Regions from separate parts of the Paenibacillus sp. J22P90 genome, predicted to be linked through region 2. Evidence: riboswitches for the same ligand, from Rfam matches in the RefSeq annotation. Region 2 holds a riboswitch; each other region holds the start of a gene.
What was found. Region 2 has a riboswitch for cyclic di-AMP ahead of AC58UX_RS26835 (ABC transporter ATP-binding protein). Riboswitches for the same ligand answer to the same signal wherever they lie in the genome.

Region 1 (7,831 bases), on a different contig from region 2:
AGGATTTTGTCAGAAAATATGCCATAATGGACAGAGAGAGAAGGTGAACACCTATGCCAAAACTGCTAATGGATCGTTTTGGGCGGATGCATGATTACCTGCGCATCTCAGTGACAGATCGTTGTAATTTGCGTTGTGTATATTGTATGCCGGAAGAAGGCATGGAATTTGAGCCGGATGAGAAGTTGTTAACTTTTGAGGAAATAACAGAGATCGTCCGTGTATTAGCTGGACTTGGTGTTCGCAAATTGCGATTAACCGGCGGAGAGCCACTGGTACGTAGAAACCTAGAGCAGCTAATCGGCATGCTATCACAGATTCCGGGCATTGAAGATATAGCCTTAACGACGAATGGGATTTACTTTGCATCGCGGGCTGAAAAGCTTCGAGCAGCAGGGTTAACGCGTGTCAATATTAGCTTGGATTCACTAAAAGCGGATCGTTTCTCATTGATCACGCGTGGCGGGGATATTCGGCGCGTATTGGCCGCTATTGAAGAAGCTTATCGTGTAGGCATTACGCCGATTAAGCTGAATGTTGTGTTAATGAAAGGCATTAACGATGATGAAATCGCTGATTTTTTACAAATGACGATTGATCGCCCGATTCAGGTGCGATTTATAGAATATATGCCGATCGGTCATCAAGATGAGGATTGGAAAAGCCGTTACCTTTCGCTTACGACAGTTCTAGAACGTTGCAAGGAAATGGGCTGGGAGGCGAAAGCTTCCGACGCGGTTTATGGTAATGGCCCTGCACAAAACTATCGCATTGAGGGTGCATTAGGTTCTTTCGGTCTGATTCATCCGATCAGCGATCACTTCTGTGAAACCTGCAATCGACTGCGACTGACGGCAGATGGGAATATCAAGCCATGTTTATATTGGTCGGATGAATTTAATGTGCGAAAATATATCGGTGATGATGCTGCGGTGGAAGATTTGTTCTTCCGTGCGCTGGATATCAAACCACAAAATCATGAGATGGCTCAGGCTTTGATGAATGAGGAACAGTCGCATACACCAACTGTTCGTAGAATGTCGCAAATCGGCGGCTAGCTAGAGGGCATGGGAGGCATCGGAAGCACGTGAAGCAAGCGAATAGCGAAATCAAGCATCGGAAGCAAGGTAACAGCGAGATGAACCATGGGAAGCAAGGTAATAGCGAAATGAGCCTAAGGTTTGGCCGTCACGTTGTATCCGTTGAGGAGGCGCGTGCTGCACTTTTTGGGTACGTTAAACCCATGGAAACGGAGATTGTTTCGCTGCAGGCGTCCTTTGGCAGACGATTAGCGAAGGACATTTATGCGGATCATGCTGTACCGCATTTTCGCAGATCGGGTGTGGATGGGTATGCGGTTCGCTCCCAGGATATCGCTGAGGCGACGCCGGATGCTCCGACTGTTCTTCATGTGATCGAGAGAATTCCAAGCGGTACGATGCCTCAGCAGACGATTCGGATAGGAACTGCCGCGCGGATTATGACGGGAGCTCCGGTTCCGGATGGTGCAGATGCCGTAGTGATGCTGGAGATGACGGATTCCTTGTCAACTGACGACGCCAAGGTGAGGATTAAGAAGAATGTGCAAGCGGCGAGTAATATTACGCCAATTGCAGGTGAAGTTGCCCGCGGAGAGCTCGTGATCGCACGAGGAACTCGGATTGGTCCAGGGGAAGCCGCGATTTTGGCGACTTTCGGATTCGCAGAGGTTGAGGTGTACCGAAAGCCTAGGGTGGCTATTTTTTCAACGGGATCAGAGCTTCTACATGTCGAACAGGAACTCCAACCAGGTAAAATACGCAACAGTAACAGCTACATGCTGGCGGCTCAAGTGGAAGCTATTGGGGGATCAGCTCTAATCATGCCGGCACTATCGGATGATCCTCAGCAGGTGGAGGCTTCACTGGAGGCCGTGATGGTTGATGTCGATCTTATTCTAACGTCAGGCGGCGTCTCTGTTGGCGATTACGATGTCCTTGTTGATCTATTCGGTCGATTCGACGGAAAGTTACTTTTTAATAAAGTAGCGATGCGACCAGGTACGCCAACGAGTGCTGCACTATGGCGAGGAAAGCTGCTACTAGCGCTGTCCGGTAATCCGGGAGCATCGTTTGTTGGATTCGAGCTTTTTGCTAAGCCTGTCATTCACGCGATGTTGGGCAACCAGCATCCTGTGGCGGAAGAGTTTACAGCCTTTTTGGATGTTCCATACGATAAACCCTCTGCCTATCCACGTTATATTCGTGGGACAACGCGCATCGAAGCAGGTACCCTATGGGTCAAACCAGCAGGTATTGATAAGTCGAGCATCATGGTGTCGATCAAAGATGCGGATTGCTTGATTTGGTTGCCAGCAGGTGGACAGGGTTTTCGGCGCGGGGATTGTGTGAAGGTTTATGGGACTAGATGATGTAGAGATAGTAGTGAGAGATAACAACGAAACAGCAACGAGATAACAAAGTGGACTTTTACTTTTTACGTGGAATTATAAATGATATATTATCGAACGATTGGCGCCACAAGTAACCTTCTGATAGGAGGTTACTTGTGGCTTTTTTTGTTGAGTAGCTAAGGTTTGGAGGCTGAAGGGGGCGGTGGGAGTAGATAGGTAGAAACTGCCGTTAGTTCGATTTATCCGAACTAAATTGGGGACTTCAATCTAAAATTGGGAAATAGTTCGATTCTGCCGATCTATTTCCCGGTTTTTCAGGCGAGTGGGTTGTTATTGGCGATTTAGTTCGGTTATTTAGGTAGGACTAATCGAGAAAAGATGGTGCGGATGGGGGGATTAGTTCGGTAAATTTGGACTAAAGTGGGAACGGGAAGAGGAAAGGAGCTTAAACTCGCAAGCCGCGGCTCCCTAGCCTCGTTCCTGCTAGGCTCCCTAGACCCGTCCCAGCTGCTCACGAAATAAAACCCACCTGCCAAAGCTCTAAAGAGCTTTAACAGGCGGGCTATTTGTATAAAGCGAGTTGGGGTATAAGTCCTAGTAGAAAGTAGCAAGAATGATGACCAACAACACATAAAGAACAAGAATTACGCCCACAGAATTTCCGTATCCTGGCGTTCCAACTACAGCTGACATAGTATCCCCTCCGGTTTTTAATTAATATGGGTTAAACACTATATATCATATGAAGGCGGGAGCCCCGGTGATTGGACGAATGCCCTCTTTTCATGGGAACATTCACCTACGACAAAAAGCTGCGCTTGAGAAATTTCTCAAGGCAGCTTCTTTATTTAATTTGGCAGGTGATACACTTTAATTTTTTGAATGCCAAAGCTTCGTAGGGATTTTCTTGAACCTGGGATGAAGATATCCATTCGGTTTCCTTTAATAGCTCCACCGGTATCCGTCGCATACACGTACATGCCCCCAGTAGGAAGACCGCTATACGAATAACCTTCAATATAAAGCTTAGTGCCTAGTGGAATAACGTTTGGATCAACAGCAACGGTGCCGATCGCAAGGGGGTTGCCCATGTAATCAAAGGCTCCGTAACCGCCATTTTCGGAAGGATCTGCTGAATAAGCGGTAGATTCAAAAATTTCATAGTCTGGCGCATGATTGCCGCCATCTTTGCTTAGGATCGCTAGATTGCTGCTGGCATCCCATTTTACAGGAATTCCTGCGGCTGTTGAAAGAAAACGAAGAGGCACATAAACGCGTCCATTTTGAAATTGGGAAGCTCCATCTAGGACAACAGGTTCGTTGTCGATGCTGGCTTCTTTTTGACCGGATACCAAGGAAATCGTATGTTTGTCGTTATTTAGGGTTACTTTGATTTGATTTCCGTCTTTTTGCCAGTTCACGGTATATCCTAGCTTCTCGGTTACGAACCGAAGCGGAACTTGGGTCGTTTGGTTGCCATCCAGAAATGGCTGTGCATCAGGAAAATGAATCAGGTCATCATTGACTTGCACTTTCACTTTCATCTCTGCTGCTTGCACGGAAAATGGGGAAAGAAAGCCCCCTGCCAATACTGCTAGTGACACAGCAAGGCTAGTTAGCCCTTTGGTAAGCTTATTCAATTCGTATATCCTCCTTCAATGAGCCTTCGAGGTTAGTTGACGGGTTCGGGAAGAAGGTTCTCCCTAGTCTGCTCCAAGCTGAAGCAAATATTCACCCCAAGTATTTCGTCCCCCGTACCAGTGCCTAATTTATGCACCAGACTCGGCTTCAAATATTTTATCACTGCAGGTAGGCTCGAACAACGACCAAATTATGGGTAAGCGAATAATACTGGACTTAGGTCTAGGTTCAAAAACAGTCGATAGTCGGTTTTAGACTTCCTGTAATTGAGCTACGATAGGAGTATGATGAAGCGATGAGGGGCGATTGACATGAATAATAAGAATCGGGAAATTGATCCTACTAATATATTTGATCGTATAGGCAAAATGGCAGAAACCGTCTGGCAGGAGACCATCGGGAAAACAAACCCAGGCGCCTATATGGACGGTGCCATAGCAAGGCTGGAGGAGCGCTACGACGACGCGCTTCAGGCAACGATTACGCTACGCAGCTACATCGCGCGAGCGGAAGAGATGGCGAAGCTGCGCGGCGAGCAAGCCGAGCTGGCGATGCGCGCCGGCGAAGAGGATCTCGCGCGGCTCGCCCTGCAAGAGAAGCTGCGCGAGGAAGCCGCAGCTGAGCACTACCGCGCGCAGTACGCGAGCAGCCAGGACTTGTGCCTGGCGATCGCAGAGGAACTGCGCGAGCTGCGTGCCGGGCACGCAGCCGAGGGCGTGCAGCCGAGCGGCGGGCTGCACAGCAAAGAAGCTCGCGACACATGGCGCGAGCTCGAGATGACCGGCCGCGAGCTCGGCCGGGAGGCGCTGCAGGGGCTCCGCGTAGCGGGCCGCCTGTCGAGGGAGACGCTGAAGGAAGCCGGAGGCAACCTTCAGCACGAGCTGCGCTCGCTGCGCAGCAAGCTGCAGCAGGATTGGCAGCAGGAGCAGCGCGCGCGCGACCAGCACAATCAGTACAACCCACATGACCCGCACGACCCGCGCAACAGAAAATAGCCAGGATCGTGACCTCCATCGAAGCAAAGCCTTGCGGGATAAGGATTTGCTGCTTGGAGGTCGTCCATTCTTATGGTATGCTAGGAAACGTATGAACGAAAGAGAATTGGCAGCCAGAGGAGGTGCATCGATGGGAGAAGAAACGAAAAATAACCGCAGCCGGAATACAGCGCTTGTGCTGATTGGAGCCGGTGTTTTTTTGCTTCTGGAACATACCGTTGGCTTTTTTCCCATTCTCGCTGTTTTCCTCATTCTGCTGGGCGTTCATCGTGTTCATTCGCGGAAAGAGCGTAAGGGATATGTGCTAATCGGGATTGGCGCCGTCATTTTATTTGGTGATCATCTCACCATTGTGATCTCGGTTGTGTTGATTTCATTAGGTTTATTTTTCATTCGATCCAAACAGGTTCATAAAGACGAGACCTACACACAGAAGCAAAAGATTGTAGATAGCATACGCCTCGGCAGAGAGCCGTGGATTCTAAGAAATACATCAACGTGGTACTTGGTGGGAGAAACGTACATTGATCTCTCGCTGGCCATCCTAGAACAAAAAGAAACGACAGTCATCCTTCAGGGCGTTATCGGAGATATTGATATTAAAGTACCTGATGATATCGGCGTTTCCGTTACATCTTCCGTCATGTTCGGTCAGCTTCATGTCGCTGAACAACGCGAAGCAGGTGTGATGAACAAAGTGGTATGGCAATCGGAGAATTATGCGTATTGCGACCATCGCGTGAAACTAGTTCTCTCTTACATCGTAGGAGATATCAAGGTTAAAGTATTGTAAGGTTTCCCATATAAAAAACTAGCTATATTTCTTAATAAATGAGACATGAGACCTTCCTTAGGGAGCGTGCTTTCATTTATTTAAGGGGGGTTCCTCACCAAGTGGACGGCTACAAACGACGATTAACGAATATGATATGGCGAAGCATGGGGGAATCAATCCTCTTTAGCTTCGCTGTTTTCGGCGCTATGCTATATTTTTTGTATTCAAGGAATTTGATTGAACCCTTTACCAGCTGGCAGCAGGGGGTCAAATTCTCGTTCATGGCTTTGTTGATTCTCGGTGTGATCGGAGCGGTTTTCGGTTACTGGAACAGCTCGAAGGTTACGCGCAGACTTGAGCCGATGATGGAAACGATGATTTTATTAGAAAAAGGCACGTTTGCGCGAGTGGACTTCCATAACGGAGACGATGATGAAATTGGGCGTTTAGGCGAACAACTCGGCCGTATTATGAAGCGATGGGAAGAGCAGGTGACTTCTCTTCAACGATTATCGAACAGCAACGCTGAGCTTACAGAGAAAGCCAAGCTGTCAGCGGTAATTGAAGAGCGCCAGCGGTTGGCACGCGAGTTGCATGATGCGGTAAGCCAGCAATTGTTTGCGATTTCGATGACAGCAACAGCTGTAGGTCGTACGTTAGATAAGGATTTTGAGAAAGCGAAGCGGCAAATCCATCTGATTGAAGAGATGGCTTCCGTTGCACAATCGGAAATGAGAGCCTTATTACTGCACCTGCGGCCGATCCATCTCGAAGGAAAACGATTGTCCGAGGGACTCGTTGAACTATTGAAAGAGCTGGCTGCCAAGGTACCGATGGCGATCAGCTGGGATATGGATGAGGAAATCCGTTTGAACAAAGGGATTGAGGATCATTTATTCCGAATCGTGCAAGAAGCGCTTTCGAACGCACTGCGCCACTCGAAGGCGAATAAGCTAGAAGTGAAGCTGCTGCATCGCTCGGATGGCATTCGTCTAGTAATCCGCGACGATGGCGTTGGCTTTGAGCTTGACGCGAAGAAGCTGACTTCCTATGGCATCGTGTCTATGAAGGAGCGTGTGAATGAAATCGGGGGTTCCGTCGATATTATCACAGCGCCTGAACGAGGAACACGTATCGAGATTCGAGTACCCATTCTAGCAAGCGATCCTCAATTGATCGAGAATTAGCACTGTACATAGAGAGGGAGAAGCAAATGGACGAAACCTTAATCAAAGTACTACTTGTCGATGATCATGAAATGGTCAGAATTGGATTGGCAGCTGTTCTCGGAACAGAAGATGGCATTGAGGTTGTAGGCGAAGCGAGCAATGGCCATGATGGTATACGTTTAGCCCAAGAATATCGTCCTGATGTTGTCCTGATGGACTTGGTCATGGAAGGCATGGACGGGATAGAAACGACTAGAAAATTGCTGCAATTGTACCCGGAGTGTAAGGTCATTGTGTTGACGAGCTTCTTAGATGATGAGAAAATGTATCCAGTTATCGAAGCGGGTGCCTTCAGCTATTTGTTGAAAACCTCGCGTGCCTCCGAAATCGCGCAAGCGATTAGAGCCGCGGCGAAGGGGCAATCGATTCTGGAGTCGCAGGTTGCCTCAAAAATCATGAACCGCTTCCGACAACCGAAGCCAGTAACGGAGCCGCATGAAGAGTTAACGGATCGTGAGATGGAAGTACTTCGCTTAATTGCGAAGGGCAAATCCAATCAAGAGTTGGCCGATGATTTATTCATCGGTGTGAAGACGGTGAAATTCCACGTCACGAACGTTCTGTCCAAGCTTGGTGTAGATGATCGCACACAAGCAGCCATTTATGCCTTCAAGCACGGGCTGGCCGAATAACACGAGGGAGCGATTAGCTTGAATGTAGTCAAACAGATTTGGAGCTGGTTTGGTTCCATTGCGATTTCCTTTGTATTAGTAGTATTTCTAGGTGTATTTGTATTCCAGTCGACGAGGGTTAGCGGGCATTCGATGGATCCGACGCTGCACGATAGTCAGCGTGTGTA
Region 2 (7,831 bases):
CGCCTTTTGCACAGAATACACCAGTTCCAATTACGGCGACAACGTTTTATTATTACAACCTCTACGTGCTGAGCCAAATCGCCGAGATACTGGGCATGTCGGTGGAAGCGGCGGATTTAGCGGAACGAGCGGAGCGCGTAAAAGCTGCTTTTCACGACCAATTCTATGACGCAGCGAGAGGTCAATATGGGTCGGGCAGCCAAACCTCCAATGCAGCACCGCTGGCCATGGGACTCGTCGATGACGAGAGGAAAGGAATTGTCCTCAATCATATTTGCCAAGATATCGCTTCGCGGGGTTACCATACGACGAGCGGAGACGTTGGGCACCGCTTCGTCTTGATGGCGTTGGGCGATGGCGGTCGGTCGGACATCATTGCGCAGATGCTGAATCAAACTGATGACCCGAGCTACGGGTATCAGATTCTTCATGGCGCAACAGCGCTGACCGAGCATTGGGACGGTCCCACGATGGGGAAATCGCAGAACCATTTTATGCTGGGGCACGTTGAGGAGTGGTTCTATCGTCATCTCGCGGGCATCGCTAGGGATTATGACGGACGATCAAGCGACCATGGGAAGCTTGTGATTAAGCCCTATTTGGCGGAAGGGATTGCCTGGGTAAAAGCCAGTCATCAGATGCCTCAAGGGGATGTAAAAGTGAACTGGCACCATACAGAGGGGAATTTGCAGCTTGATGTTGAGCTTCCGGCAAATTTGACGGCTCTGGTGTACCTACCTAAGCTACAAGGTTCGCGAGTGATGGAGTCTGGCATTTTGATACATGATGCCGGTAGTGTAGCCATTGTTGGTGAAGAACGAAATTGGACAGTCGTGCAAGTGCAATCTGGGAAGTACAGGTTTGAAGTGACCGTCGCGTAAATGGTCAAAGATGCTAAAAGGCACTTATTTTCGAGGAAAACAACGAAATAGAGGGAAATAATTGCAAAAGAGCAACCTCTAGCACCGAAAAGGTGCCCAGATAAGGCGTAGCGGCGGAAATAGTTGCTCATTTGCACGCATTTTAGATCGAGAGGTCCTGCCACTAGAAAAGGTTGCCTATTTGCACTTTTGACGGATGTATTCACGACAGAAAGAGGGTCCCCCTGCCGCATATTCGGCTTGTGAGGCACCCTCTTTTTTTATTCATAGTTGCAATTATAGTGCAAAAACCTTTACCCCATACGGAGCAATTTCCAGCTCCCCTGGACTAACCGATGCACCTTCCAACAAGTCCTCCAGCTCCTGCAGAAGCTTGGCTTTGACCGGTTTGTCGGTGTAGTTCAAGACAAAGGCAAACCGCCGATCATGCTTCACGCGGATTGCTACCTCAACCTCAGGCGGCAGCTCCGCCCAGCCTGCCGTAGCAGGCTGCAGCCCAAGGCGGCGGATCAAGGCATCCGCTACGTCTCGGCTGAACGCCGCCCCGAAATAATAGGCTTCACCGCTGCCATAAGGGTTGCGGGTAAGCGCCGGTTTGCCGGCATAATAGTCGCTGTCAAACACGGCTAGTGTCTGTACGTTGTCACTCTCTGGCAGCAGAATGTCGTTGAACAGACGCGCAGGTGTACTCGCTTCGGCTCCGCCATCGATCCAGCGGATGTTCGGTGTCGCTGCTTCCTTCACGATGAGCGTAAAGTCTTCGACCGTCACGCCACAAAGCTCCGCGACGACACCAGGGAATGGCGTCATGCGGCAATGTCCGCGTTGATCCTTATATCCGGAGCGTGCTCCGAAAATAAGCTTGCCTCCACCTGCTACATACTGCTTCAGCAGCTCAGCCGTTTCCTCTGACATAATGGCTGGATGCGGGTAGATGAGTACTTTATAACGAGTAAGGTCATCTAGGATAGTCTTGTTCTGTACATATAAATAATCGTAAGGAATATGGCTGAACTGTAGAGCTTTCCCCCAGCTGTATTCACTCTCGCCTGTTAGAGGACCATGATAGAGGTCAAGTTCGCCATCCCATTCATTATCATAATCGTGTAAAATGGCCACTTCCGCTGTGAAACGAGATCCAGCAATAACCTCCCCGATTTTCCCTAATTCTCGGCCAATTGTTGCGGCTTCGGCAACCCTTCGGTTGGAACGGTTATGGTAATCGTTGATGCCATGCCAATAAATCTCCGTGCCAAAAGTTGCCGTTCGCCATCTGAAGAACAGAACCATATCCGCCCCATGAGCAACAGACTGATAAGTCCACAATCGCATTTGGCCTGGTTTAGGTGCAGGTTGTCCCATCCGGTTCACCCAACCGCCAGGGCCTGATTGCTGTTCCATAATGCAGAAAGTGGGGGAGATCGAACGTACCTTGGTGAGCTGGTTGGAATTGCTGCGGTCCATGAGTGGATTCTCCCGATCGGCATCGCTCCAAATGGTTGAGAAGTTCGGATACGAGTCGAAAGAGAAGAAATCCAGCAGTTCATCCGTCATGGCATGGCTATCTAGATGACCAAACATGCCGTTAGTTGTGATCCACTGAGTTGGTGCTAGCTCACGCAAGATGTCTGCCTGCAAACGAGCGAAGGATATGGTGTTATCCGAGATAAATCGCTTTTCGTCCAGTGCTTGATGAGGGTTAGCGGATTTACTAGGCGCAGGGCGAGTTAAGTGCACTTGCTCCCAATCCGAATAGCTCTGATTCCAGAAGACGGCACCCCATGCCTGGTTCAAAGCGTCCAAGGTACCATACTTCTCCTGTACCCACTTCCGAAACGCGGCATGATCTGCCTCCGCATAGAAGACATTTACCTCGCAGTTAAGCTCGTTGTCGATTTGCCAGCCTACGACGCCAGGGTGGTTCGCATAATGAGTTGCCATAGCTTCGGTAATCTTCGCGCAATAGTCGCGATAAACAGAGCTGCTGTAATTGTAGTGACGTCTCACCCCATGCTGAAACTGCACACCTTCATAGGTAGCATTCAGAATTTCTGGGTATTTATAGCTCATCCAAGCGGGAGGAGTTGCCGTCGGAGTGCCGAGAATGACCTTCAGCCCATGTTCGTGAGCAAGGTCAATCGCGCGGTCGAATAGATCAAAGGCATAAACCCCTTCTTCAGGTTCAAAAATATTCCATGCAAACTCACCCATTCGCACGATGGTGAAGCCGATTTCCCGCATTCTCCTATAGTCATCTGCCCATAGTTGCTCCGCCCAATGCTCAGGGTAGTAGCACACGCCTAGATCAAATTTGTCGCCTGGAATGGTCTTTTCCATAAGTAACAACATCCTCATTTCTATTGACATAGTAATTTATTGTTATTTAAAATCCTTTATGTACTCATTATATTTCTTTATAATATTATGTATATATTAACATTTTGCCCCATGTATCAGATTCTTGCGTTTTGGAGGACACATGAAAATTCACTATGTATTACCGGAGCCAATGTACAAACACTACACGGTGTATCCGGATATGATTGGCCAATATGCGAAATTCCCCGAACATCAGGAGCGGCGGTTTAAGGGGCAGTTGCAACAAGCCAATTTGCATATCGTGTTAAGCGGTAAAGGCTATATTAAAGCAAACGGGAAGGAATTTTGTCTAGAAGCAGGACAAGGCTTCTATTACGGGGCGGGTCTTGAGCAGGAGTATCGGGCAGATCCGAACGATCCCTGGCAAGTATTCTGGGTACATCTTGCAGGTGAGGGACTCGACAGGCTGTTGAACGATCAAGGCACTTCAGCTGTGTGGTTGTTTACGTATAGTGATTTAGCTAAGCTCACACAACTGACTGAGGGATTATTGGAGCTGGCATCGCCTCATGATGGGAACGAGGTGCAATTGGCCGTAAAACTCTATGAACTGCTTGCTGAGCTTGCCTTACGTGCGGAGACGCATGGAACAGTGACAATACTGGATAAGCGTGCTCGAATGAGAGAGGTTGCGGAATACATTCGTATGCACTGCACGATGCCACTAACGCTTTTGCAGATGGCCGAGCAGGCAGGCTTCAGTACTTATTATTTTAGCCGGATGTTTCACGAAGTAATGGGGCGGACCCCGATGGTGTGGCTATTTGAATCTCGTCTTGTTGTAGCTAAGCAGCTGCTCATGTCTACCGAATGGACAATTAAACAAGTGGCCGAGCATATTGGTTTTTCCCAGAGCAGCTACTTTATTGCGCGTTTCCGTGAGCATACCGGACTGACGCCACAGGAGTATCGGCGGCTGTATAATGCTTAATTCCTAAGAAGCACTAATAAGCAGAAAAGTAGGGGATAATCAACGTCACTCTACTATGAATGCGCTTTCATCGACTGCCAAAGTCAAATCTGCAATAATTAAAGGCGAATACACGTTTTACATTCGATAAAGATCGGCGTAAGATTCATTACGACAAGTTGATTTTTTGTAAAAAGAAACCACTTAATTCCCAATTGGGAAACGGGGGAACCAACCGAAGCCATTCAAGCAACACATGGTTTCATGGGGTGAATCCTGATGCTCACAAGCATTAGGTAGGACGCTCTCAAGTCCGAATCCGACAGCTAACCTCGTAAGTGCATTGAGAGAGAACCGCACCCTCGCCTTCGTTATGATCAAGAAGTCCGAGAGTAGAGATTCTCTGCTCTTAGGGCTTCTTTTTGCATGCCATCAACCCAAAAAGTTACATAAATGCTACAAGGAGGCTATACTATGCATGCTATTGAAATCAATAATTTGACCAAAACCTATGGGAATGCAAGAGGTATTACGGATGTTAGTTTTACAATCGAAGAAGGGGAGATTTTTGGGTTTATTGGACCGAATGGGGCAGGGAAATCAACCACGATTCGAACGCTGCTGTCTCTGATTTTTCCAACGAGCGGCAGTGCCAAAATTTTCGGAAAAGACTGCATCCAGTTTGCGCCTGAAATTAAGAAGGAAATCGGCTACTTGCCGTCGGAAGTTTTTTACTATGACAACATGAAAGTGATCGACCTGCTCAAGTATTCGGCTAGCTTTTACAAGAAAGATTGCACGAAACGAATCCATGAGTTAGCCGAAATTATGAATTTGGATGTTACGAAAAAAATCGATGATCTATCTTTGGGCAACAAAAAGAAGGTGGGCATTGTCCAAGGGCTGCTGCACGATCCGAAGCTCATCATCCTGGATGAGCCGACAAGCGGACTGGATCCGCTCATGCAGCAAAAGTTTTTCGAATTGCTCGAACAACAGAATAAAAGGGGAGCAACGATTCTTTTTTCCTCTCACATTTTGAGTGAAGTACAGAGATTATGCGATCGTGTCGCGATTATTAAGGAAGGCAGGATTGTGACGGTTGAGAAAATCAGCACGTTAAAAGAAAACAATTTCAAGCGGTTCAAAATTGACACGGCGCAAGCGCTCGACCCTCATTTTTTCAAAATGACCGGGGTCAATAACATTGATGTCCAAGGACAGACAACCAGCTTCTTATTTAAAGGCAACATTAATCAAGTGATGCGAAAAATTGCGGAGATAGAAATCGAAAATCTGTGGATCGAAGAGCCTGATCTAGAGGAGATCTTTATGCACTACTACGAGAAGGAGGCTTAACACGGAATGAATATATTCCTTCATGAATTGCGAGCTTACCGGAAATCTACGATCACGTGGACGTGCTCCTTAATTGCTGTCATCGTCTTATTCTTATCCCTTTTTCCTTCGGTCTCTAAGGATTTTGCTGAATTCTCCAAGATATTAGAGGGGTATCCAGAAGGTGTCAGGAAAGCGCTAGGTATTCAAATTGAAACGTTTGGTACCTTACTTGGGTTCTATATGTATATCTTTATGTACATTACGCTTTGCGGAGCCATTCAAGCCATGGTTTTGGGAACGTCAATACTCTCCAAAGAGGTTCGTGAGAAAACCGCAGACTTTCTTCTTACGAAGCCCGTCACACGGACGAAAATATTGACTTCCAAGCTATTAGCGGCAGTTGTTTCATTAATAATAACCTGTGTGATCTATATCATTGCAGCCTATCTAATGGCGCTTCAAGTCAAAACGGTTGATTTTGATGTGAACGTATTTCTATTGATTTCATTCACATTACTGTTTATCCAGCTGATGTTTCTAGCTATTGGATTCATTGTTTCAGTCGTGTTTTCTAAAATAAAAGCCGTCTTATCCGTCAGTCTTGGTACGGTGTTTGCCTTTTTCGTAATCGGAATGATCGTTGCCGTAGATGGGGAGGGAGCCAAACGATATTTCTCGCCATTTAAATATTTTAGTGGGAAATACATGCTCGCGCATGCCAGTTATGAAGCCTCTTATGTCATTGCGGCCATCGCGATTATCATCGTTTCGATTGCAGCCAGCTACTTCATCTATACGAAAAAGGATGTTCATGCCGTATAACTGCGGGTGAGAGGGGGGAACAGCTAGTGAATATTTTTTGGAGAGAACTGAAAACGTATCGGAAATCGATGATTTTCTGGAGCTTAGGGCTTATTTTTCTAGTGGCCAGTGGTATGAATAAGTATCAAGCAACGGCAGCCAACGGACAGATTAATGATCTAATGGCAGAAATGCCAAAGTCCCTCCAAGTCATCATGGGTGGTGGTGCGTTAGATTTATCAAAAGCTAGCGGCTATTTCGGCATCCTGGTTCTATATTTCTTGTTGATGGCTACGATCCATGCGGCAATGCTTGGGGCCAACATTATCGCGAAGGAAGAGCGGGATAAGACGGCTGAGTTTTTATTCGTGAAGCCATTGTCCAGGAATCAAATCATCAGTTGGAAGCTGCTGAGCGCTTTTGTGAACATCCTTATTTTTAATCTCGTGTCATGGATTTCGAGTATGTTGATTGTTGGGGCTTACAGTAAAGGCGAGGCTGTCAATGGTGACATCTCGATCGTCATGCTGGGTATGTTTATTTTGCAGCTGCTTTTTCTGGTCATTGGTACCGCTATTGCAGCCGTTAATAAAAATTCCAAAAAGGCGGCCTCGCTTGCAACAGGCATCATGCTCATCACGTTCATTTTATCAATTGCCATTGATTTTAATGAGAAGCTGGCATTTTTGAAATATGTAACCCCGTTTAAATATTATGAGGCAAAAAATATCATGTATGGCGGTGGATTTGATGCCGTGTATGTGATTATTTCGGCAGTCGTCATTGCTGTGCTAACGGTTGTTACTTATGTTTCTTTTAAGAAGCGGGATTTGCACGTATAGAGTTAAAAAAGACCTTTCACCCTATCCATAGTTGGATGCGGTAAAGGTCTTTCTTCATTAATGAGATGAATAATGATTATGATAGCTTATTTCTTCAAATCCAAACGCACATCGCGACCATCGTCTTGGACAGATAACTCTTTACCAGCGGCTTTCAGGGAATTAACGTGATTCACCCATGCATCTAGCATGATGGCGCCATCTTTCCAATCCTTTACTTCACCAAAAACCGTAAAACCATCGCCACTGCCAGTAGCCATGAAATCATTGGTTGTCACTTTGAATGTACGGTCTGTATTAAACTTGCCATCGACATAGATCGGAGTGCCATCTACTAAAGTGATTTTGGAATATTTCTCACCAAGTGGCTTTGTGTTATCCCATTCAACTTTCAAACCTGAGAATTGAATAGCTGGGAGACTTGTGTACTTGTCCGTAACTTCGAGTGCTTTTTTAATTTGTGCAGCAGTCATTGTCCCTGTTACGTTGTAATTGCCAAAAGGAAGTACTTCGAACATTTCACCATAGGTTAGCTCGCCTTTGTCGATATCCGTGCGAATACCGCCAATATTCGTGAACGCTATATCGGATTTCTCAGAAGCGCGCATAGCATCCGTGATACTGTTTCCTAACTGTGTTGCGCCATCGCGGTCAGCCCCGCCATTCGTAGCAAAACG
Region 3 (7,831 bases), on a different contig from region 2:
GAATACGAGCAGGTGAACTTGCGAAATTAGCCCCAGCCCGTAGTAACGCTTCAAAATGCGACTGACAAGCGCCTGCCACAATGATTAAGGAATCACGATTCCTCTCATATTGCCTGGCCGCTCGCACCGCATTCACAAAGTTCTGCGAGTTTTTGTAGCTCGACAGATTGCTCGGGCTAACGCTTTGCCGATTTTTCAAAATGCCATCATGACCCGTGATAACGACAATATCCGGTTTATATTGAGGAAGCAGTCTTTGCAGCGCCTCCGCCATTTGCACCTCAGGAACGAAAAAACCCTCTGCCGGCACACGTAATTCGCCGTAGAGCTGCATACATTTGCGCAGATAGCTTGGATCGCCGTCCAGATGAAGCACCCTGCCCGGCACCTCAAAATAACTATTATGATTCGTTTGAGGCTTTTGTTTAAGGTTGATGGCTTGCTGATTCTTCTCCTGCAGCTGCACCTGGGATACCGCTAACCGACGCAACGACTCACGAAACTCAGGAGAACTCGATCGCGGATGATCCACGTCCTCCTTAAAACTCGTTTTTGTCAGGTCCGAAAGCGGCGCATCCGCTAGCAGCCTAAAATCAACACCTCGCAGAATCGCCTTGAGATGCTCAATTCGTTCAATTTTAAACACGACGTCTCCGCCATAGGAAATACGAGTTACATAATCTCCTTGCCTCATCGCACAAATCCCCTCCTAGGGGTATCCTATGGCAAGACTAGGCATTTGGTGCGGGTTATTTGCAGCCGTGCGCACGAAGCGCCGTTGACAAGCGCGCGAACTCTTCCATGCTAAGCGTTTCACCGCGACGCGAAGGCTCGATCTGTACGCTGTTCAGCAAAGCTTCCAGCTCAGGCTTGTTCTCTTTGGTAAAGAACCTCGCCGCGAGGTTGTTATAAAGCGTTTTGCGACGCTGAACGAAGGACGCCTGGACGACAGCGAAGAAGAAGTCCACGTCCGCCACCTCGACAGGCGGCGCTTGACGCACACGCAGTCGGATGACGGCGGAATCGACGTTCGGCTGCGGCACAAAGACGGTGCGAGGCACGATCGTGACGAGCTCCGGCTCGCAGTAGAACTGCACGGCAATGCTAAGGCTGCCGTAATCCTTGGTGCCTGGACGCGCCGCCATGCGGTCGGCCACTTCTTTTTGGATCATCACGACGATATTCTCCAGCGGAAGCTTCTCTTCGAGAAGCTTCATAATGATCGGCGTCGTGATGTAGTAAGGCAGGTTGGCGACAACGCTGACGCCATCCACGCCTTCAAAATGCTGCCGGAACAGCTCCGGCAGGTTGGTCTTCAAGATATCCCCATGAACGACAGTCGTATGGGGGTATGGCGCCAGCGTCTCGTCCAGGATGGGCAGTAGACGCTGATCGATCTCGACAGCCAGCACGCGTCCAGCGAGCTTGGCTAGCTGTTGTGTGAGCGCGCCGATGCCGGGGCCGATCTCAAGCGCAGCTTTCGTAGGGCCAAGCTCAGCGGCCATGACGATTTTGCTCAAAATATTTTGGTCAATCAAGAAGTTCTGGCCTAAGCTTTTCTTCAGCACAAGACCATTTTTCTTAATAATTTGCTTCGTTTTACTCGGTGTGGCTACATCCTCTGCGGTTACAATCACTTCTTGTCCGGATATTGTCATAGGATAGACCTCGTTATCTATAGGTTCTCGTTATTGTAAGTTCTCGTGAAATTCACGATTCAATTCAAATGCTCCAGCGCCGCCTCGAATTCCTCGCGCGAAATCTGAAACATCGCGCAGCGCTTATAAAATTGCTTGCCGTTGCAATACCCAATGCCCAGCGCGTTGCCAACTGCCAAGCGGCGAGCCGCCGCATCCGGATGGACGATGAGGCCAGCTGCGATCAAATCCTCCATCGTCAGCTGCGAGACCGCTGCGTTGTACTCTGTCCGCAGGCTCTGCAGCGCCTGGCGGATCGTCTCCGGCGTCGCGTTCTCGACGCCAATGTCACCCTTATACGCAGCTTGCTCCTGCGTGATGAAGGCGTGCTTGCAGCCAGGGACCTTGGCTGCCACGATCTTGCGAATCCGCTCACCTGCGTGATCCGGATCCGTAAAAATGATGACGCCTCTACGCTGCTGGGCCAACGCAATCCGCTTGAGTACGGCTTGTCCGATGGCGGAGCCGCCTGTTTCAATCGTATCCGCCTCCACAGCCCGCCTGATGGCAGCTGTATCGTCTTTGCCTTCCACAACGATCATCTCTTTTATCATCTGCGGTTCCCTTCCTTAATACCCTAATACCTTAATACCTTAATACCCTAATACCCTAGTACGCAGAAAAAGAAGAGGGGTCTCCTCTTCTTTCGCGCAGGCATATGCCAAGCTACGTGTATGATCTAGTGTTCCCGACCCACCTACCGTTTACACGCTAGTTTTGGGACGGTTTTGTTGGGCCAACGACATACACCGTGTACCCTTGTTTCGTTCCGAATTTATTCGCATAAGCATGATCTTCGTAGTATACATCGATCATTTGGCCTTTCACGCCACTGCCAATATCCTCGGCACGTCGGAAACCAATACCTTCAATGTAGACCCACCAACCGAGTGGAATCACCTTCGGGTCAACTGCAATCGTACGACCTTCAGTTACGGTAGTGCCTGTGTAGGTTTTACCATACCCTGATGCACCTGCAGCTTTACCTGTAGATGCTACATCCGCTGAATACGCAGTGAGCTTCACGTTTTTGAGAATTTGCTTGTAGCCGAAGGTTACACCGTTCTTGGATACCTCATCCACACTCGGTGAAGAGGCGGAGAGAACAACGACCGGATTTTTCGTGCCTACCGATACTACTTTTTTAACACTTTCTGTTTGTACTGCTTCACCCACAACTGCTTCCGCGACTAAAACTCCGTCCTCGAAAGTCTTTTCTTTCTTCTTCACCAGAACGCCTTCTTTACCTTCTTGGACAACTTGCTCTTTCCCTTTAAGTAAAGATGCGTCATTCTTTTTCTCTGTCTCAAATGCGATCGGTTCAGAGACTTCCTCCGTCTCTTTGGTCACACGGACGATCTTGATTTCATCGCCTGTGCCAAGTGCGGCCGTCGGTTCGGGAGTGATGCGATCGTTCTCCCCAAGTGCAATATTTAAACGTTGCAATGCACTTTCTACCGTTCTTGCAGTTGTGTAAACAGTGGTGGTCTTTCCATCAGCAGTCAATTGAATTGGTGAGGCATGCTCGATGACAATTTTGTCTCCACCCTTGAGCTTGGTCGTGAGTGCAGCTGAAATTTCATCGTGTTCACCAATCGTTATGGCTTGTTCATCCAGTAGGCGTTGCAGGACCCATTGCTTCGTGTGCACAACAGTTTCTTGTCCATTCACAACCACGGATACGCTCTTGGTAGCCGTTCCGTACAACAACACCAAAAACATGAAAGTCATTGCGATTGAGATTATAGCTAGGCTTAAAATCAAACGCAAGTTTTCATGCTTCCATCGCAATGCGAAGGACATGCTGGATGATCGTTTTACATGGGTCTCGCTAATTGAGATACTGCCCACTTCTTCGGTCCTCCTTCAAAGCCTCGCCGCCAGGTTACAGCATGATTAAATTTGACGCGACTAAGGTTTTTAGTTTAACTTAACACGCTCCATCATCAGCTTTGTTGCTTGCTGAATCTGGTTCGTCCCCCCCTTTTACCTATCAACATCCTATGAATTCCGGGTCATTTTATGTCATCTGATCTGTGTAAAACCCTTTTATGAGGACAAAAAGCCAGCAAGAAGAGGACTCTTCTCGCTGGCTTAGTTTGCATAGTGAAATACAAATAGCACGCACGACAATCGTTACCTCTCTTACGCTTACGAGGTTAGCTGACGGATTCGGACGTGAGAGTCGCCCTACGTAGACGCAAACTGCTTGTTTGACGTCCATGATTCACCCCTGTTACTCTCTGCTTACTTAACGGCATCGGAATGCTAATTAAGCTTGCAGTGGTTCCCCCGTTTCCACATTTGGAACTCAGCGAATGGAAAATTGGCAAATTGGATATTAAGTTATTATGAAAAGTATATTACGCTGTTAATCTCAACCTGTAAAGGGATTAACACCCGTTAAAAAGGGCTAAATCGCTTAAATTTCGTTTATTTATCACATATAACCCACTTATATCTACATGTATCTAACTTTAACGTACGTAAACTCGATTTTTCAGTATATAATGACCAAAACTAGGCTAAAAATGCAATTTTGTTTATAATGATTCTGGAAGTATTCATGCAATAAATACCAATAATTTGCTATTTAGGGAGGCAATTGAGATGGGTCCCATCTTACAGGTAAACGCTTTATTCGGTGGTTATTTACCCAATAAGCCCGTACTTCATGACCTTACCTTTTCGATCCGCCAAGGTGAAATGATGGGGTTAATCGGACTCAATGGGGCAGGTAAAAGTACGACCATCAAAAATATTCTCGGGCTGCTTCAACCGCAAAAAGGGTCCATTCGCATTAACGGCTTAACACTAGCCGAAAATCCAATCCCCTACCGAGCGACATATGCTTATGTACCTGAAAGTCCGGAGTTGTACGAAGAGCTTACGATCCGCGAACACCTGGAGCTAACAGCGATGGCCTACGGCATTTCCAAGGAGGATTACGAGATACGCTCCAAGTCTCTATTAGAGCAGTTCCAAATGAAGGACAAGCTGAATAGCTTTGCCAGTCATTTATCCAAAGGGATGAAGCAAAAGGTCATGATCATGAACGCGTTCTTGATCGAGCCCAATCTATATATCATCGATGAGCCGTTTCTCGGACTCGACCCGTTAGCGATTCGCTCCTTGCTCGAACTCATGGTAAAAATGAAGCAAAAAGGCGCATCATTTCTCATTTCTTCACACATTTTGTCTACGATTGAAAAATATTGCGATAACTATGTCATTCTCCACAAGGGGCATATGGTGGCACAGGGAGATTTAGTCGAATTACGCGCACAAACCGAGCTGCCTCAAGCTTCATTAGATGACATCTTCTATAAGCTCGTCCAAGGAGAAATGGTATGAGTCACGTGACCGATACTACATCTGCATTTAACACACATGCATTATGGAAGCAGCGTTTCAACCATTATATGAAGGAATCAATGGGGTATTGGCAGTACGCTGCACGCAGTAACTTTATCGGCTTTTTGTTGTTTCTTGTCATCGTTTTTTCCTATTATTATGCAAAAAAGTTACAGCATCTTCCGACAGATTATCCCTACCTTTGGATCGTTCTGCTCGTGCTCGTTCCACTCATCACTTCGAGCCCCATACGAACACTGACCCGCAGCGCAGATCGGATGTTTCTATTGCGAATTGAACATGAAATGGGCACCTATTTTCGCAGCAGCTTCCTGTACAGCTTTTCACTTCAGGGTTCGTGGTTATTCCTTGCTTGGGTCACACTGCTGCCGCTTTATAATCACTGTTTAGGCAGCGATGCACAACCGTTTTTACTCATGCTAGCTCTATTACTTCTATTAAAAATAGCAAACCTGCTAGCGAGCTGGCAGGAAGGACGATTTGCCGCAGAACGAACAAGAATCATCTCGGTCAGCTTTCGCTGGGCAGCATCGCTTGCGCTCATTGCGATCCAATTTCACTACAGCAGCTTATGGGCCAGTCTAGCAGCGCTAGTTCTCGTATTCGTTTGGCTGCTTGCCTTCCGTTCCACTGCTAAATATGTGATCGGATGGGACTACCTGATTGCCAGAGAGAAACAACAGCAAGCTAGACTCTACGCCTTCTTTAATTGGTTCGTAGATGTCCCTCAGCTACCAACGCGAATAGCCCGCCGAGGTTGGATCAGCGGGCTTACTCGAATGATTCCCTTTCGACAGGATTCGGCGTTTCTCTACTTATATATGAAGACATTGCTACGCACTGAGCTATTCGCCATTGTTCTTCGTTTAACGATCATTGGCGTTCTAGCCATTGCCGTATCCGATTCCGTTACAGCCAAGAGCGTTATTCTTTTCCTCGCGCTTGTCATTTCGATGGTTCAGCTCACGTCTCTGGAGCGTGCGCACCGCTATACGTTCTGGCTCGATATGTATCCTCTGGAATCTCAGGCCAAGGCAGGTTCCTTAGCCTATATCATCTGGTTAACCCTGACAGTTGAGCTTGTCATTCTGACGATTCCTTTTATGATCGGAACGCCAGTTCTATATCTCCTAGTTCCACTGCTTGGCCTAGCCTTCATTTCTTTCGCGTGCGGGGTCGTTCTACGCCGGAAGTTCAAGAAAAACGCGTTACTTGAGGCCGAGTAACCGAATTGCATTGTTCGTTGTAATTTCAGCTAACTCTTCCAGCGTCATTCCCCGAATTTCCGCGGCAGTCTCTGCCACTAAGCGAACATAGCTGGTTTCATTGCGCTTACCGCGGAAAGGATGGGGCGTTAAATACGGAGCATCCGTTTCGATTAAGAGACGGTCCAATGGCACCTGTGCCAACACCTCTTTCGGTTGCACGGCATTTTTAAATGTAACTGGGCCTCCAAAGGAAATATGGAAGTTCATATCCAGACACTGCTTAGCCGTTTCCCAGCTTCCCGAGAAGCAATGCATGATGCCTCCAACCTCGGATGCTTTCTCTTCTTTTAGAATCGTCAAAATATCTTGATGTGCATCTCGATTATGAATCACGATCGGCATCCCCAGCTTACGCGCAAGGCGAATCTGCTCCCGAAATACCCGCTGCTGAACGTCCTTCGGCGACTTGTCCCAGTAATAATCCAGACCAATCTCCCCGATTGCGACTACCTTCTCATGTTGACACAAGGACTCGATCCACTCCAAATCACCAGGCATCATATCAATCGCATCAACAGGGTGCCAGCCAACTGTGGTGTAGATAAAATCGTATTTCTCCGCAAGCTCAATCGAGCTTGGAATCGTTTCACGGTTAAAGCCGACATTGACGATTCTCGTAACGCCGGCATCTAGCGCCCGCTGAATAACTTCTTCTTGATCCTCTTTAAATTGTTCTGCATTCAAGTGTGTATGTGAATCTGTGAGCATGATTGTTCTCCCTTATGTAAGTGAATATGTGTTCGTAAAAATTTTGACATGACTGGCTTAATCTTGCTCGCCTAACATTCCCCAGATGTCCGGATAATCCTCGGCACTCAATCTCTCAAGCAGCTCCTCTGGATAATACACATGATGTTTCCCCATTTGAAAACCGCTAATCGATTGCACAATTTCCGACCGATGTGTGATTTCCGTTAAGTTCTCTTTATGATCCAACAAGAGGATCGGTAAATTATCATCATTTTCACCAGCTCTGTACACATCATAAGATTGATTCGAAGGGAAATCAATTTCCATATAGTACGTTGGGTCAAAGCCAACCTCTCTCATTACCATTTCCATACGCTGAATCAACTTCTCCTGATCGCCATCGAAGGTGCTATATTTGTACAATTTTCGATCCAAGAACCGCTTGCACATATCCCCCAACATCTCATCCTTCTCTTGACTCCAAAAGGTCAGCATCGTTTGCATCACGGACTCATCGAGCAGCAAATAATCTTCCAAGGAGATTTTGTTCTGAATCAAATGAAGAATCGGCTCCACCATAAATCCGAACGTATAGCCTTCTTCATATAAATGCTTGGCGCGCGCAAATATTTTATGCAAAAGAATTTCCGCGCTTCGCGTAACCGGATGGAAATACACCTGCCAATACATCTGATAGCGTGACATGAGATAGTCCTCAACTGCGTGCATGCCGCTCTCTTTCACAACGATATGCCCTTTATAAGGTCTGATGACACGAAGAATTCGTTCCAGATCAAATGT
Region 4 (7,831 bases), on a different contig from region 2:
ACTAGGCGCAGGCGATACGTTAGTCGGTGTTTCTGCTGGTTTCGGTGTTTCTGTTGCTATTGGCGTTGGCGTTTCCATTACTGCTGGTTTTTCCGTCGCAGTTTCTGTCGCCGTCACAATTCCAGGCTCCGACGAGGCCGTTAGCGAAGTCGTAGGACTCGCACACCCTGGAAGCGCTACCAATGCAACAACAAAGAAAAGGAGGCACATCGTGCGCCCCCTCATTTGTGTTTCCGCCAGTCTAATTTGCTTTTCTCTAGCTGATAAGCAAAATCATTTTCAAGACGTTTCTCTTCTGCCTTACGAGCCGCTTCTACACGAGCTCTCTCTGCGTCCTTCTTCGCTTGCTCTTCCGCTTTCATCGCGTCAGCCTGGGCTTTGAGGCCTTCCAAAATCTCAGGACGCAGCAAGTCCTTGAGTGTTGCGGGTTTATCTTGCACGCTAGCCGCAGCTGGCGTCATTTTTGCTTTCTTTTTCACCATAATAAGGTCACCTCGTCTGCATGTTCTCCCTATTATTGTACACGTCTATTGATGTAAATGATACGGCACTGTTGCAACAACGATATCCTTGTCGGCTTGCAGCTTCGAACGGATACGCGCCGCAGACTGATTGTGGAGCAGACGGTGCCACCATTTTTTCGGCATGAATTGTGGAAGAATAACCATGATCGACTGCTTCTCCGACACGTGTGTGTCGATGCGGTCAATGAATTCGGCCAGCGGCTTCAGGATCGTTCTATACCGCGATTTGAACACAACCAGTCGAACACCCGGGTCCCAAATCTGCCACTTCTCCTGCATCGATTCTTCGTCCTCATCGGAGAAAGAAACATAGAACGCGATGACGTTAGGCGAGAGCGATTTGGCATAGTTCAGGGTTTGCTCAACAGCTTTATGAATCCCGGCCACGGGTACGATAATGACGGGTTCTTTCGTACAAACGCGGTCTTGTGTGATATCAATGCGCAGCTGGTTGGCTACATCATCGTAATGGTGACTGATTTTCGTAATTAACCAGAGAAGAATCGGTGTCACGATAATGACGATCCAAGCACCCTCGCTAAATTTTGTCACAGAGAAAATGATAAGAACTGCAAAAGAAACGATGCCGCCTAGTCCATTGATGATCAATTTCCAGACCCAACCGGCTACGCGCTCCTTTAACCATTTACGAACCAAACCTGCTTGAGCTAGTGTAAAAGATAAAAATACGCCGATCGCATACAACGGAATAAGTGCATCGGTCTTCCCTTTAAAGCCGATCAGAAGCAGACTCGCCAGCACACCAAGCGTGACGATGCCGTAATGATACGAAAGACGATCTCCACGGAAGGAGAACATACGCGGAAAGTTTTTGTCCTGAGCCATGATCGATGCCAAAATCGGAAAGCCGTTAAAGCTCGTATTGGCAGCGAGCACGAGAATAAGCATCGTAGCGATTTGCGTCGCATAATACATCACGCCACGGCCAAAAGCTTGCTCCGTCACCATCGATAGCACGGAAGTATGCCCGTTATGATCCGGGGCAATCCCGTATCCTAAGGCAATAAGGGTTACGCCCCCGAACACGATGGCCAATAGGCCGCCTAAGGAGATGAGCGTACGTTTAGCATTTTTGACAGAAGGCGTTCGGAAATGCGGGACAGCATCAGAAATTGCTTCGATTCCCGTCACGGCTGAACAACCGGAAGAGAATGCTTTGAGAAGTACGAATAACGTTAATGAGTTCGTCGCAGCACTTGGTACGAATTCAATGGCATGCGTATTGAGGGAGCCGGTCATCATATCGAAGATACCTTTCCCTACTAACAACAGGATACAAAAAATAAAAAAGTACGTTGGAATCGCAAATACGGTTCCTGATTCAGATGTACCTCGTAAATTAATCCAAACCATAATCCAAACTAGAAAGATTGTAAGTGGTACGATATACGGCACCGCCGAAGGAAAAGCCGAAGTAATCGCCTGCACACCGGCTGAGATCGAAACGGCCACGGTCAAGGTATAATCGATTAGCAGTGAGACACCAGTAAGACGTCCCCATACCATGCCTAAATTCTCTTTGGTAACCATATAAGCGCCGCCACCCATGGGGTAGGCTTCAATCACTTGTCTATAGCTCAGCACGAGCAATAAAATCAAGGCGATGATGGAAATCGCAATCGGCAAGGAGAATGCAAATGCAGCAATCCCTACCGTCGCGAGTTCTAACAGAATTTGCTCTGTCCCATACGATACAGAGGATAAGGCATCCGATGAAAGGATGGGGAGAGCTTTCCAGACGGGCATTTTCTCCGACTCAATCTCGCTCGACTTTAGCGGCTTACCAAACACAATTTTTTTTAATGAATCACTTGTCATTCGTGGTCGTTCCTCCAATAAATTGCTAATCTCAACGTTCTCATTTGAAAAATGGACGCAAAAAAACACAAGGAATGACCTTGTGTTTTAAACACATGTTCTCCTTTCTCACGATCGCTTACGAGGTTAGCTGTCGGGTTCGGGCCGCGAGAAATCTGCCCTAAAAGGTACTTACAAATCCGTACCGTTATTCACCCCATGTTACTCGTGGTTCCCCCGCTTTTCTTAAACAGAAAATTAAGCGAAATATTCAACTGTTCATGTACGTGTTGAATACTACTCTCTTCTACTCACATAGTAAAGGTGGGAATAAACGTAAAAAGCTCTCTTCCACCTCGCGATTGCTCCAATAATTCGCTTACAATTATATGATTCGTTGATTATCTTCCATTTTCGTAGGTACTCTGGGTATTTCGCAAAAATGAAGGAGGACATACCGACAATTGAAATCACGCCAGCTAATGGATGTCGGCATCCCTTATACACTTTTATACAATCGTGTAATTCACCCAATCTATGCGAGTGCCGCCCATTTTATCAAAAAACTGTTGTGCACGATAATTGTCCGGTGCTGTGATCCATGACATGTAGGCAAAGCCGTTTTCTTTGGAATACGTTTGGCACTTCCGGAATAAGTCTTCTTCTGCAGCAGTTTCCCGAAATGGTTCGAGAAAGAAGAGGTCATTCATGATCGTGATAGGACTAGCTTTCATCGAACTCCAGGCAAAATATAGCGTTGCAAAGCCAATAAGATCGCCATCTTTGACGGCTACAAACTGGATACCCCCTTGCTCCTGGAGCAAGGTGCTGATCAGTCGATGAAGATCTGCCGACTCAGGCCGCGGCTTCTTATAAAAACCTACAATATAGGCAACCATAAGCTCTGTTAATGCCTCTACATCCTTCATTTCAGCTCTTCTTATTATATGATCCATATGATTCCCCTCCATCATTTCATGAATAATAATACATATTAAAGAATAAATATTCAATTGCAAATTATTTATCCACTACCAATTCATTGACACACCGAATTCACTATGCTAAACTGTAACAAATTATATTATAGTTATAGATCGGAAGGTGTACTATGTCAAACAACGCAACCACTTCTAATATAGAAACAACGCATGATCAAACCGAGGTAAATAGCCGCTTGCGGGAAACCCCGGTCTCTTGGCTGCTCTGTTTTACTATAGTACTTGTGATCATGAACACGATGATGTTCAATCTCGCTCTACCCAAAATTGCCGTCCAGTTCGAGCTCAGCCCCTCAACGGCATCGTGGATTGTCACGGGCTATTCGATCATTTTTGCGATATCTTCAATCACCTATAGCCGTTTGTCCGACTTTGTCCCTATGCGGAGGCTCTATGTCATTGCCCTGCTTTCGCTCGGCGGCGCATCGGTCCTAGGACTTTTCACGGACAGCTTCGGACTGTTGCTGCTGACGAGACTAATTCAGGCGTCCGGCGCGGGTGCGATCCCTTCGCTCGGTATCGTTCTCGTCACTCGCTACATTCCATTATCACGTAGAGGCAGAGCCATGTCGCTCATCCTATCCGCGGCTTCATTAGGCCTAGGACTCGGTCCGGTCGCCGGCGGCTCCATCGTGCAGTATTTGGGCTGGCACTTCCTGTTCGTCATTACAGGTGTGACCCTTTTGCTTACCCCTATTTTCCTCATCCTGCTGCCAAAAGAAAAAGCAGAAAGCGGCTCGTTCGATTTCATCGGCGCTGTCCTGCTCGGAATCGGGACCACGGGTTTGCTGCTCTTCCTGACATCCAAGAGTATCGTTGCCCTCTTAGCAGGGGCAATTGCGATTGCCCTGTTCGCGCTGCGCATTCGCAAAGCTTCGCAACCGTTCGTGCTGCCCGCACTGTTCAGCGACAGACCTTATATGGCGCTTAGCGCAATTGGCGTTACCTCTTACATGATCAGCTTCGGCTTCCTGTTCTTGGCGCCGCAGATGCTTGCTCGGGTATTCGGCTTAGCGCCGCTCACTTCCGGACTCTTGCTCTTCCCAGGTGCGCTGATTGCCATGCTTGCGTCCAACCGTGTGGGGCGCATCATTGACCGATATGGCAATACCGCTTTGCTGCGCTACGTGCCATGGTTGATGCTCCTTTCAACCGTACTGCTTGCCTTAACTGCAAGCTATTCTTATTACTGGATCGCAGCGCTGTACATCTTCGTGAGTATCAGCTTTACGACACTATCCAGCGCTGTATCCAATGAGCTGTCCCGGCAATTGACTAAAGATCGCGTCGGCTCGGGCATGGGCTTATTCCAATTGCTGCAGTTTTTCAGCGGTGCCTTCGCCGTGGCGCTCTCGGGCAGTGCGCTGGTTTGGCAGAAATCACTGCCGCTTGAACGTGCTTTTGATAACCTCATCTGGGGGATGGCGGTCATTGCGTTCTTAACCATTGGCAGCTCCATCTTGTATAGCAATTATGCAAAGAAACAGCAAAAGGGGCACTCAACTTCGGAGACGGTAGGAAGAACGGCTATGCCTAAGGCTGCGGCCGAATAAATAAAAAAGCTGAAATGAGAACAGTGTTTTCTGCCACTGCCATCTCATTTCAGCTTTTTTAGTTCGTTAGACATTAATTAGGCACATGATAATTGCGGGTCGTGGACCTTTGCTTCCAAATCATTTTCTTCCAAATGAGTGGTAGGCCGCCGATGAGAAATAGATAACGGGCATCGATCATTTTTTTGATAAATAGGGCCAAACGGCCTTTCACTTTCTTTACTTTGAGTAAACCAACGGCTTCACCTCGACCCAAGGTTGCTACCGTGCCTTTAAAATCATACACAAACGGCTTCAACTCTCTGCCTCGAACTGTCTGAATCAAATTCCTAGCTGCATTATAGCCTTGTTGGACAGCAATCTGCGCATTCGCCGGATACGGCGTACCTTCTGGACTTATCACAATCGAGCAATCACCGGTAATGAAAATCTCCGGGAACTGATAGGAGCGCAGGCAGCTATCCACTTTAACCCGGCCTCGCTGAACATCGAACCCTGCTTCCTGCAGCAAGGAATTGCCGCGTATCCCTCCGGACCAGACTACCGTACCTGCGCGAATGAACTCGCCGTTGCTTAGAATGACTCCTTCTGCTGTACAAGCCTTAATGGCCGTGGATAGCTTATACTGCACCCCTTTGCGGCGCATCACTTCCATCCCATATGCGATCAAATCCTCCGGAAGCCCGGGAGGCAGCGCCGACGGAGAAGCTTCCACATTATAAATACGGACATCCGCAGGGTCGACATCATAGGTTTTACACAGAACGGGAACGCGGTCAGCTAGTTCTCCGACGAATTCCGTGCCGGTGAAGCCCGCTCCGCCAACGACGAAGGTCAAATAATCCTTGCGCTTCGGAGCCACCTTCGACTTGGCAAACATATATTCAATGTGCTGCCGAATAAAGCGGACACTATTAATGCTTTTGATGGACATCGCATATTCGTTCATACCCGGAATACCGAAGGTCTCCGTCTCACTTCCTAATCCAACCACAAGATAGTCATAGTCGAGCGTAGCCTCTTCCAGTATAATCTTTTTCTCGCTAGGCCTAATCTCTCGAACCGTCGACTTCATGAACCGAATCTTCCGTTCATCAATCAAATCGGAAATGGTTACGCGCGCGTTATCATGGTGATCTGTACCGGCAGCCGGCATATGCAGATGTGTCGTAATAAAATGATAATCATGCTTGTTGACCAGTGTGACGTCCATCTCATTTCTTTTCATCTTCTTCTGCAGCCTTATCGCTGTGACAAGTCCGCCGTAGCCTGCCCCTAGGATGACAATTCTGGGTTTATTCATTTGCCTCAACACTCCTCCGTTTGTGAAATTAATCACATATATGCTTGTGAAAATAATCACAAATTCTCGCAAGCTGAGCCGGTAACCGACTCTCTTACAGTGTATGCGCGATTTGCATCAGAAATAACTTAGAGATGTCTAATTAATGAAAATAAGGCGTGAAAGAGCTACGATCAACCGTGCCCTCTACGCCTTGGTGCTTGCGTCCAGCTCCGCCGCTTTGTCTTGCAAATTGCGCAGCCGATAGCAGTTCATACCCGCCACGCCGAGCTCCTCCAACAAGCCAAAGTTAGCCCAAGCGCCAACCACAGCCCCAATGCCGGGGATGAGCTGGAGCATTTTACGAAAATCGATCGTATCCCGATACTCCTGCTGCAGCTGCAGCCAATTCACTTGATTCGTGAAATCTGCCGCGGGAGGCAACGTCTGTGAGATGGTCGGCCAATTCTTAACCGTGTGAAGCAACTCCGGCTTCTTCTTCGCGCTCGAGAACGCCAACTGAAACACATACAGAATGAACAATCTTTCTCGATAGTCCCTGGTTGAATACCCGTAAATATGCGCTAATTCAAAAAGGAATTTCAGCTTAATCCCGATCAGAATCGGGAAATCAGCCAGCCCAAGCAGAATACCGCCCGCTCCTGCTCCAGCGCCCTCGGCGGCAGCGATTTTTTTGTACAGAGACAGCAACTCTTCAGCCTTCGCATCGCGATCGGCCATGGATACACCCTTCAGCGGTTCCGTTGTAGGCATATAATTGATGCCAAACAAAGTCGTTTGCACAATCCCTTTGACCGTTGCCGTGATCGTATTGTGGATTTTCTCTGGAATCACTTGATTGATTCGGTTTTGGACGGATTTGGACGCTCGCTCAATCAGGTTGGGCTGCTTTTGCAGACGTATTTCCCAGCGCTTAAGCTTTTTCTGCATTTGCTGCTCATAGATGGTATACGCTTGATCCATGGCTTCACCTCCTTTGGCTAGATAGCTTAATTTTCATTTCTTTTTCGGTGATTTCGTCTGAGCTTTTTCAATATTCCTCTCTACTCGAAACTTCACGATTCGGCTAATTAACGCCAAAGGCAGCGGTCGATCATGCGGAAATTGAACGGCTCCTTTAGACCTCGGATACTGCGCCAACTCCGCCTCAAATTCATCAATACCATTTGGAGTGGGATAAAAGCCAATATGATTTTTAAATGCCGCAAAATGCACTAGATTGCCATGCAGGTCAAAGGTAGGCATTTGGTAGCTAATCTTCTCCGTCGCCTCTGGCGCGGACTCTTTAATGACCGTTCTCATCGTTTGAAGCTTCTCCTGAAGCTCGGGAGTAAATGTTGCTATGTAAGCGTCGATGGATTCGAAAGCTGTTTTGGTTTCTTTCATACATGGTATCTCCTTTATGAGGACGTTTAGTTGTATTATACACGTCTGGTGGTAGTCGTTTACAACCAAAATAAAGTGCTGTACTCTTATTTTATTGAAAGGTGGCGATTTTCCCTGTATTTTCTAAGAACCCTGCTATCCCTTTGGATTTCCCATAAGCGATTAACTAGCATTTTTTTATTTTGCCTCCTCGTAGAAGTCGGATATTCGGTAGCTGCTCCTGTGAGCCTGAAGTATCTGGTCGAT

Region 1: another riboswitch for cyclic di-AMP. It lies ahead of AC58UX_RS26395 (stalk domain-containing protein); the one in region 2 lies ahead of AC58UX_RS26835 (ABC transporter ATP-binding protein).
Region 3: another riboswitch for cyclic di-AMP. It lies ahead of AC58UX_RS31455 (resuscitation-promoting factor); the one in region 2 lies ahead of AC58UX_RS26835 (ABC transporter ATP-binding protein).
Region 4: another riboswitch for cyclic di-AMP. It lies ahead of AC58UX_RS12860 (APC family permease); the one in region 2 lies ahead of AC58UX_RS26835 (ABC transporter ATP-binding protein).

Annotation. Positions count from the first base shown of each region.
Region 1 is NZ_JCAUAY010000009.1:199,503-207,333, reverse strand. Features, by position in the region: gene moaA (GTP 3',8-cyclase MoaA) at 54-1,058, shown strand; gene AC58UX_RS26405 (molybdopterin molybdotransferase MoeA) at 1,088-2,410, shown strand; gene AC58UX_RS26400 (YjcZ family sporulation protein) at 2,987-3,085, opposite strand; gene AC58UX_RS26395 (stalk domain-containing protein) at 3,241-4,032, opposite strand; cyclic di-AMP (ydaO/yuaA leader) riboswitch at 4,038-4,190, opposite strand; gene AC58UX_RS26390 (PspA/IM30 family protein) at 4,402-5,028, shown strand; gene liaF (cell wall-active antibiotics response protein LiaF) at 5,159-5,821, shown strand; gene AC58UX_RS26380 (sensor histidine kinase) at 5,923-6,990, shown strand; gene AC58UX_RS26375 (response regulator transcription factor) at 7,017-7,664, shown strand; gene lepB (signal peptidase I) at 7,683-7,831, shown strand, end outside.
Region 2 is NZ_JCAUAY010000010.1:68,991-76,821, forward strand. Features, by position in the region: gene AC58UX_RS26820 (alpha-L-rhamnosidase) at 1-881, shown strand, start outside; gene AC58UX_RS26825 (beta-galactosidase) at 1,158-3,218, opposite strand; gene AC58UX_RS26830 (AraC family transcriptional regulator) at 3,361-4,191, shown strand; cyclic di-AMP (ydaO/yuaA leader) riboswitch at 4,362-4,527, shown strand; gene AC58UX_RS26835 (ABC transporter ATP-binding protein) at 4,645-5,529, shown strand; gene AC58UX_RS26840 (ABC transporter permease subunit) at 5,536-6,333, shown strand; gene AC58UX_RS26845 (DUF2705 family protein) at 6,360-7,154, shown strand; gene AC58UX_RS26850 (5'-nucleotidase C-terminal domain-containing protein) at 7,241-7,831, opposite strand, start outside.
Region 3 is NZ_JCAUAY010000017.1:44,194-52,024, forward strand. Features, by position in the region: gene yabG (sporulation peptidase YabG) at 1-694, opposite strand, end outside; gene rsmA (16S rRNA (adenine(1518)-N(6)/adenine(1519)-N(6))-dimethyltransferase RsmA) at 750-1,658, opposite strand; gene rnmV (ribonuclease M5) at 1,718-2,251, opposite strand; gene AC58UX_RS31455 (resuscitation-promoting factor) at 2,409-3,548, opposite strand; cyclic di-AMP (ydaO/yuaA leader) riboswitch at 3,831-4,024, opposite strand; gene AC58UX_RS31460 (ABC transporter ATP-binding protein) at 4,308-5,051, shown strand; gene AC58UX_RS31465 (ABC transporter permease) at 5,048-6,298, shown strand; gene AC58UX_RS31470 (TatD family hydrolase) at 6,281-7,048, opposite strand; gene AC58UX_RS31475 (HD domain-containing protein) at 7,106-7,831, opposite strand, start outside.
Region 4 is NZ_JCAUAY010000003.1:582,008-589,838, forward strand. Features, by position in the region: gene AC58UX_RS12850 (polysaccharide deacetylase family protein) at 1-210, opposite strand, end outside; gene AC58UX_RS12855 (YqkE family protein) at 222-482, opposite strand; gene AC58UX_RS12860 (APC family permease) at 528-2,363, opposite strand; cyclic di-AMP (ydaO/yuaA leader) riboswitch at 2,464-2,617, opposite strand; gene AC58UX_RS12865 (GNAT family N-acetyltransferase) at 2,852-3,298, opposite strand; gene AC58UX_RS12870 (MFS transporter) at 3,454-4,896, shown strand; gene AC58UX_RS12875 (NAD(P)/FAD-dependent oxidoreductase) at 4,970-6,199, opposite strand; gene AC58UX_RS12880 (EcsC family protein) at 6,386-7,162, opposite strand; gene AC58UX_RS12885 (iron chaperone) at 7,196-7,585, opposite strand; gene AC58UX_RS12890 (ABC transporter transmembrane domain-containing protein) at 7,661-7,831, shown strand, end outside.